Regions from separate parts of the Hominenteromicrobium sp. genome, predicted to be linked through region 1. Evidence: predicted binding sites of a transcription regulator. Region 1 holds the regulator's gene; the other holds the start of a gene.

Region 1 (4,215 bases):
CAAAAGATCATATACTCACTTACTTTCGTTCTATTTTGAACTATATTATAGAACGAGAAACCAGAAAAATCAAGTAACAAATTGTAAACAGCAAAATATTTTTGAGCAGCAAAAAGCAGCCCCGGTGCATTTTTACACCGAGGCTGCGCGCCCCTAAAACGATGCCGGGGGCAGTTTGGCTCAATTTTAACCGAAAACAGATTCCGGGTCTACTGGCTCGTCGTTTCTGGTGACTTCGATATGCAGGTGGGAATCGAGCGCGGACTCAAACGGCGCGGCGGTCACGCTGCCGATGTCCTGCCCGGCCGTGACGACGTCGCCCTCATGCACGAGGAACGTTTCACCGAGTCCGCAATAGCGCACTTCGTAATCGCCGTGCTCTATCACAATCATATTCCCGCGCAGCATGTCCGTATGCGTCTCTTTTACAATTCCGTTTGCGCAGGCGTGCACGGTTTCGCCGTGCGCCGCGGTGTAATCCGTGCCCGCGTGTACGCGGTAGTCGCGCATCGTTTCGGAGTATACCGGCGTATCGGAAAACTCCGTCATGACCTCCCCCGGCACCGGTCGGGTAAGCGTTTCGCTGACCGTATACGTCGGCTCGGCAGCGGTCTCTTCGACGGGCGTTTCTTCTGCAGGAGCGTTCACTTCCTGCGGCTCCGCTTCTGTGCTTGCGGAGACCTCCGGCACAGTGCCCTGCGCGTGGCCCGCAGAAACGGCGCTCTCCGGGTCATCGTCTACGGGGACGGATGTTTCAGGCGTGGGGCGCGGTGTGGACGCGGCGGAAGACGCACTGCTCTCGCTCCCTGTGGGCTCCAAGAACCCGGAAACGGTATCGTATGTGCTCCACGCCGCAATGCCGATGGCCGTCAGACACACGGCAAGCGCAAGGTAAAACCCGCGCCGCTCCGTACTCTTTTTGCGCTCCGCTTCGGTTTTTTCCTGCTTTTTAAAGTGCATAGCCATATTTTTCTCTCCTGTTTTTAGCGTCATTGGGTTTCTTTACCCGTAGTATGGGCGGGTTTGAGAAAAATATGCAACTATACTTCAGTCCGCGGATTTTCGGCAGACGGAAACTTTCAGTTTCAATGCTGTGCAAAATCGGCACTTCTCCGCGCTGAAAATACCATTATACAAAAGGAAGAAGGACCGATGCGGCTCGGTCCTTCTTCCTTTTAGCTTGAGGGGTATATTGAGGAGGGTAGAACATGTATCCAAGAAAGGTGCGGTTCCTTTTCTTCTGAATACGCTTATATTATACCGCGGTTTCAAAAAGAGTTGTTAAATAGCCATGAATAAACGTTAAAGATTTTGGAACGCATTTATGAACGCTTTTTTCGAGAAAATCCGCAGAAAAAGCAAACAATCGTTTGCATTTTTCGAAAATATATGATACAATGGTTTTAATTAAAGAACTGCCCATTTCTACGGGACTGATATTGTATTAAAACGGAGGAATCGCATATGGCGAGTTTAACGAAAAGCCAGCAGCTTGTATATGACTATCTTTGCTCCACCATGGCGGAACGTGCCGTGCCGCCCTCTGTGCGTGAGATCTGCGCGGCGACCGGTTTGCGCTCCACCTCTACGGTGCATTCCCACTTGAAATCTTTGGAGGCGCTTGGCTATATCACACGCGATGCGGGCCTGAATCGCTCCATTCACATTGTGGGCGCATCTGCCGCAAAGCAGGTGCCGATTCTCGGCAAGGTGACGGCCGGTCTGCCCATTCTGGCCGTGGAAGACATTGAGGGCTATATTCCCTACCCGGACAAAAGCGGCAAGGAGCTTTTCGCGCTGCACGTGGACGGCCTGAGCATGATCAACGCCGGCATTCTGGACGGCGACTATGTCATCGCAGAGAAAACGCCCGTGGCGGAAAACGGCGAGATCGTGGTCGGCATGATCGGCGATGAAGCCACCGTGAAGCGCTTCTATAAGGAGAAGGGCACGTTCCGTCTCCAGCCCGAAAACCCGGATTTCGAGCCCATCATCTCCGATGAAATCACCATTCTCGGCAAGGTTATCGCGGTCATTCGGTATTATTAAGCTTTAAAAGCATAAAGAAAGTCTTGGCGACACAGCAGGAGCTGCAAACAGTCGCCAAGACTTTTTTGATAAAATCGTACCTCTCAGTGCATCTTATTTTCAATTCCGGCTAAATCGCCATACACATTACGAATCGTACTTGAAATATTCTGTATCGGAAGACGTATCTCGAATGGAGACAGAGAAGGAATAATCGCCGAAATCTGTTTGGAGAACCGCTTCTTCGGAGCCGGATTGCCAACGAATATCCATTTTTGTTCCGTTCACTTCAGCCACGATTTTTGCATTTGCAGAAAAAACAGGAAACCGGTTTCTCATCCGCAAAAGCTCGATTTGTTTTTGCACAATCGGCTTTTTCATTCCGGCAGCTATATCAGAGCATGTCAGGTTCGTGCGGTTGATTTCTTTATGCCCACCGGCACCCGCCCTTTGAACGGCAGCATGATCATTACGACCGGCAAACAGATCCAGATACCAAACCTGCGGTTTGCCCGGCATGAAAAGCTGTATTGCCCGTGCCAGAAGCATTTTTTTGTCATCTTCTCCCAGCGCGCTGTAATACGTGGCATTTACTTGATAGTATACGTTTTTTGCGCCGTGCAGATCTTTCACATATCCACCACGGGACACCACTGTATCAATGAGGCTTTGGATTCTTTCTTCCGAAAGCAACCCTTTTAAATCCAACAACGGAATACCATCATGACAGCCCAACATATTAACAGTCAGCATTTTGCGGTCACAGATTTCCCGTATCCACTGTACAAGAACTTCTCCGGACCTTCGTTCAAGTGCATCCAGCAATAATCCGGGTAGGAAAAAGTCATACACCATATACCCTTTTTCTGCAATCGTGCGGTATGTTCCCTCCGCATAGCTGGCATGTATCTCCGGCAAAAGCGTGATACCCAGCGGTTTTGCCAAATCTGTCACCTTGCCGAGCAACTCCCATGTTCCCGGATCATTCAAGAAATTCCGTGCACCCGGCTCTTTCGGTGCATAGGCAAAGGCGTCCAGACGAACGATTTTTGCGCCGTAACCGGCAAGTGTTTGCAGCGTATTTTTGTAGAATTCCCAAACGAGCGGTGAACGGATATTCAGATCCATCTGACCCAAATATCGACGATTTCTTTCCATGAAGTCAACCACCGCACCGCGATACACCTCCAATTGACCAAGTTCCGTCTGCTCGGGCCATTTGCCCTGCTCGACAGCCGCATTGACCAAAGAAGCCAACCGAACTGCCGGAGCATATTTTCCGTGTGTGATTGCCATAAAGTCCTGCGCATCTACATGGGAATAGACAACTTCCTGATAGAAAGTATTCCAATACGGAACATTGCTGTCGTCAGGAAACTTCACCATTAAAATCGGCAAGCCGGGTTTACGGAAAAACATATTTTGCAGCAGTTCGGGGTCCGGCCGGATATATCCCTCCTCGGTCATCGTTCCATGACCTGCCCAAAATCTGTTCCAATCTATAAAGAAGTCACGATAGAGGGATTGTTCCCCGTTTTTCAGTATATCCTGAAATTGCTCGGAAAGCACCGAAGCATGATTTAGTACAAAATCCAACTTCAAGTCAATTCCCATTGAGCGCAGCGCATCGAGATCCGTTTGTTCTGCCAGCAAGTCATTGAGTCGATAGTCTATAACAGAAAATCCGCGATCCAGATCGGTGTTGAACAGGCTTGGAAGAATATAGAACGAAGAAAATACGTCCTTCATTTCCGGCTGTTCCAAAAACGATATACATTCCTTTAATGTGCCGCCCAAGCTGTCAGGATAAGCATTCAGCATCGGGCCAAGGCAGAAATCACCGTCACACATACAATATCTCCTATCGGCCGGCGTCCATTTGCCGCTTAAACTGTTCGTAAGTTAAAAAGTCGCCGGATTTTGACAAGATAATTTTTGCAGCTTGTGCTCGGTTTTCTAACATACCCTGCTCTATCTCCAAAACCATAGCAATAAACGGCGTATCTGTATTTGCATCTCGAGCACGAAGCAGACGGTATTCTCTCGTTTCAGCCGGTGTACTGTTCAGCAGGATCGGAATATCCACACCGTCAAACTTTCCGCAATTGCCGTGCGTCCATTCGAGAATAATCACCGAAATATTCCGAAAATTCTTTTCTTCATACCAAAGCTCCGTCTCCGTGCGGC
Region 2 (4,215 bases), on a different contig from region 1:
AGCGCTCGGTATCGCCCGTAAACTCCTTTAAAAACGGATGCAAAACCTCGTTTGCCGTGATAACCACGCCACTGCCGGTTGATGCCATTTGGAAGAACGGCAGCTCATGCGAATAGAGCCGCACGCCATCAGGCTTCGCCGGCGTTGTGACCGTCACTCGATTTGCTGTAAAGTCTTCTGGCTTTGCATTGTATTCCAGCGCCAATTGACGCATTACCTCTGTAAAGCATTTTGCCTTGTTAATCATGTCGAAAACTCCTATTTTTCCAGCTCCTTGATGCGGTCACGCAGGTAGGCTGCATGCTCAAACTCAAGCAGCTTTGCTGCCGCCTTCATCTCCTTTGTGAGCTTGTCGATCATCACGCGCTTTTCGGCGGCCGTATACTTCTTCTTTTTCTTCGATTTACTGCCCGCTTCTTCCGCCTTTGTGGAAATCTCCAAAATCTCGGAGACCTTTTTCACGATGGTCTGCGGCACGATGCCGTGTTCTTCGTTGTATTTTTCCTGAATGGCGCGGCGGCGCTCCGTCTCACGTATCGCGTATTCCATCGACGGCGTGACAAAATCGGCATACATAATGACCTCGCCATGTGCATTTCTCGCAGCACGGCCAATGGTCTGGATGAGGCTGCGTCCGCTGCGCAGGAAGCCCTCTTTATCTGCGTCCAGAATTGCGACGAGCGACACCTCCGGGATATCAAGGCCCTCTCTCAACAGGTTGATGCCGACAAGCACGTCAAACTCGCCGAGACGCAGGTCACGGATGATTTCCATGCGCTCCACCGTATCGATGTCGTGGTGCATGTAGCGCACGCGGATGCTGTAATTTTCAAGGAAGCCCGTGAGGTCTTCCGCCATTTTTTTCGTGAGCGTTGTCACGAGAATACGCTCGCCGCGCGCGGTACGCACGTTGATCTCCGAAATAAGATCGTCAATCTGCCCGTCGGTCGGCTTTACCGTGATGCGCGGGTCTAAAAGTCCAGTCGGGCGAATAACCTGCTCCACGACCGCTGCGGATTTTTCCAACTCCAAGTCGCCCGGCGTGGCGCTGACGAACACCGCTTGATTGACGTGCGCATAGAACTCGTCAAAATTCAACGGGCGGTTGTCATACGCTGAGGGCAAACGGAAGCCGTAATCCACAAGGCTCTGCTTGCGCGCGCGGTCTCCGGCGTACATGGAGCGCACCTGCGGCAGCGTCACGTGCGATTCATCGACGAACAGCAGAAAATCGTCCGGGAAATAATCGAGCAGTGTGCACGGCTGGCTGCCGGGCTTACGGCCCGAAAGCACGCGCGAATAGTTTTCGATGCCCTTGCACATGCCGATCTCGCTGAGCATTTCAATATCATAGCGTGTACGCTGCTCGATGCGCTGCGCTTCGATGAGTTTATCTTCGGACTTAAAGAACTTGACGCGTTCTTCCATTTCGGCCTCGATTTCCTTGAGCGCGACCGCCATTTTTTCGCGCGGGACGATGTAATGCGACGCCGGGTAGATGGCGACATGCTTTAAATCGCTGACAATCTCGCCCGTAAGCGGCACAACCTCGCTGATGCGTTCGATCTCATCGCCGAAAAATTCGACGCGGATCGCCTTTTCGCTCGATTCCGCCGGAAAAATTTCCACTACATCGCCGCGCACGCGGAACTTATTGCGCGTAAAGTTGATGTCGTTGCGCTCGTACTGGATCTCGACGAGCTTCTGCAAAAGCGCATCGCGGCTTTTTTCCATGCCGGGGCGCAGTGAAATGACCATCGTGCGGTAATCGATTGGGTCGCCTAAGCTGTAAATGCACGAAACGGACGCGACGATAATGACGTCCCGCCGCTCAGAAAGCGCACTGGTGGCGCTGTGGCGCAGCTTATCGATCTCCTCGTTGATGGCACTGTCTTTTTCAATATAGGTATCCGTCTGCGCAATGTACGCTTCCGGCTGATAGTAGTCGTAGTAGGAAACGAAGTATTCCACGGCGTTATCCGGGAAAAACTCGCGGAACTCACTGCAAAGCTGTGCGGCAAGCGTTTTGTTGTGTGCCAAAACAAGCGTGGGACGATTCAATTCCGCAATGACGTTCGCCATGGTAAACGTTTTGCCGCTGCCCGTAACGCCGAGCAGCGTCTGCTCCTTATGCCCCGCGCGGATGGACTCCACAAGCTCTTTGATCGCCTTCGGCTGGTCGCCCGTCGGCTGATATTTTGACTTCAGTACAAATTTATCCCGCTCCTGCATGGCTTTGCTCCCTCACTGAACTTTTAGAACATACGTTTCACTGTGACTTAGTATAACACACGAACACCCGTTTGTCAATGCGTCCCGCCGTTTATGTCCGCCGATGTCCTGTGATGTTCGGCTTTTACGTGATGATCTGCCGTTTTAGGGTGGCGATGTCGTGGCGAAGCTTTTGGAGGACGCCGGTCGCGCGCATGGAGAGGTAGTCCTCGTCCGTGAAAATGAAGTGGTCGGAGAGGATGACGTCTATGCCGGAGAGTGCGAGCTCGATCTCCTTGGTTGTTTGGATGTCCTGCCGTGAGGGCGTGCAGTTGCCGCTTGGGTGGTTGTGCGCGAGGTAAACGGCGTCGGCGTCGTACAAAAGGCACAGCCGGGCGATTTGACGGATATAAATAGGCACGCCGTGCACGGAGCCCTCGTTGACAATGCCCATGTACTTTAAATACCCCTTGCTGTCCAAAATGAGCAGCACGACGATCTCCGTTTTTCTGCCGAAAAATTTGTTCTGCACGGCGGCAAAGGCGGTTTTGGTATCGACAATACGGGTGCGCGCCTGATTTTTCGACTCCATATAGGCACGGAACAAGTCCGGGTAAGCGGCGAGCGCACTTGCAAGGCGCGGGCCGACGCCGGGGCACTCCGCCAAAATCTGCGCGGGGGTATCAAACACATCGCTGAGTTTTCCGTGTCGCTCCAAAAGTGCGGCCGCTGTTGTTTGTGCGGGGCAGCTCGGGTCCAAAAGGTGCAGCGCAAACGTCAAAATATCGAGCTCCGTAGGGTTAGACGTGGTATTCAGCTTTAAAAACTCCGCTTCCTCTTCCCTTTTTCGTCTTGCGGCCATGGTTTTCATTCCTTTCAAATGCTTGAAAAAGGGCAGCACCGCCTATGGGTGCCGCCCGGTTTTCAGCGGTCGATATAACGTTCGATAAAGCTGCGCACAGCGCTCCAATAGAGCTTTGGCGCGACGGAGGCGGAAAGGCAGTGGCCTGCACCCGGCACGGTAAGCAACTGCTTGTCGCAGTTTGCGGCTGCGTAAAGGCGATACACCATGGCGCACGGCACGAGGGCATCAGCCTCGCCGTGAATGAACAGCACGGGAATTTTACAGCGACGAATCTGATTAAGCGCACTCGCTTCGCGAAAGCTATACCCGAACTTCACTTTGGACGCAAGTGACACCGCCGGGATAAACACACCCATTGCGCCGGCGTACAGATCTTTGACAGCGGCTTTGGCCTGATCCCACACAGAGGTGTAGCCACAGTCTTCAATGGCGAGCTTCACCTGCGGCGGCAGCTGCTCGCCCGCCGTCATCATGACGGTGGCAGCGCCCATGGATTCGCCGTAGAGAAGGATCTGCGCGTCTTTGTCGCGGCGAATAATCTCGTAGATCCAGCCGATGATATCCTTACGCTCCGGCCAGCCCATGCCAATCCAGTCGCCGGCGCTGTCGCCGTGGGCGCGGGCGTTCGGCATTAAAATGTTAAATCCGAGGTCATAAAACGACTTGCCGCGGTGGCGCATGCACTCTGCGCGGCCGCCGTAGCCGTGGCAGATGATGGCATAGCGGTGGCCTTTGTGCGGAATGAACCATGCAGTGAGGCGCATATTTTCGGGGTTGCGGTACGTGACGCGCTTGGCATATTTCTTGAACCATACTGTTGCCGCACGGGTTTCTTCATCGTCCGGCAGAGGGTCTTTGTTCGGCGGACGGCGGCGCAGGGTATCGTTTAAAACGGCGTTGGAGACAACCGCGGCCGCACCTGCAGCCAATGCTGCAGCGAATAGTGCTTTTTTACCCATAAACACGCACTCCTTTTGGTTTACTTTGTGTGGACAGCGATGACGGTATCGATGTCATCGGGCAGTTTTACAGTGTTGGAAACCTGCACGAACACGACGTCCGGGTAGTTTTCAACAATCCAGTTTTTAAGGGGCTTTATCTCGGTGCCGTCGGAGATGAGACGGATAGACTCAACCTCA

Evidence for each region. The regulator LexA, encoded in region 1, represses DNA repair genes until DNA is damaged. The targets are predictions, from matches to a motif close to CNAACANNTGTTNG.
Region 2: the regulator LexA is predicted to act here: its motif matches at 2,293-2,306, upstream of uvrB (excinuclease ABC subunit UvrB).

The regions. Positions count from the first base shown of each region.
Region 1 is NZ_JBKWAE010000005.1:101,823-106,037, reverse strand. It holds gene ACLTX1_RS05590 (MarR family winged helix-turn-helix transcriptional regulator) at 1-11, opposite strand, end outside; gene ACLTX1_RS05585 (peptidoglycan DD-metalloendopeptidase family protein) at 187-966, opposite strand; gene lexA (transcriptional repressor LexA) at 1,465-2,049, shown strand; gene ACLTX1_RS05575 (glycosidase) at 2,176-3,879, opposite strand; gene ACLTX1_RS05570 (adenylylsulfate kinase) at 3,890-4,215, opposite strand, start outside.
Region 2 is NZ_JBKWAE010000001.1:258,839-263,053, reverse strand. It holds gene ACLTX1_RS01320 (GNAT family N-acetyltransferase) at 1-247, opposite strand, end outside; gene uvrB (excinuclease ABC subunit UvrB) at 259-2,232, opposite strand; gene ACLTX1_RS01310 (JAB domain-containing protein) at 2,357-3,073, opposite strand; gene ACLTX1_RS01305 (alpha/beta hydrolase) at 3,136-4,035, opposite strand; gene ACLTX1_RS01300 (alpha-L-fucosidase) at 4,056-4,215, opposite strand, start outside.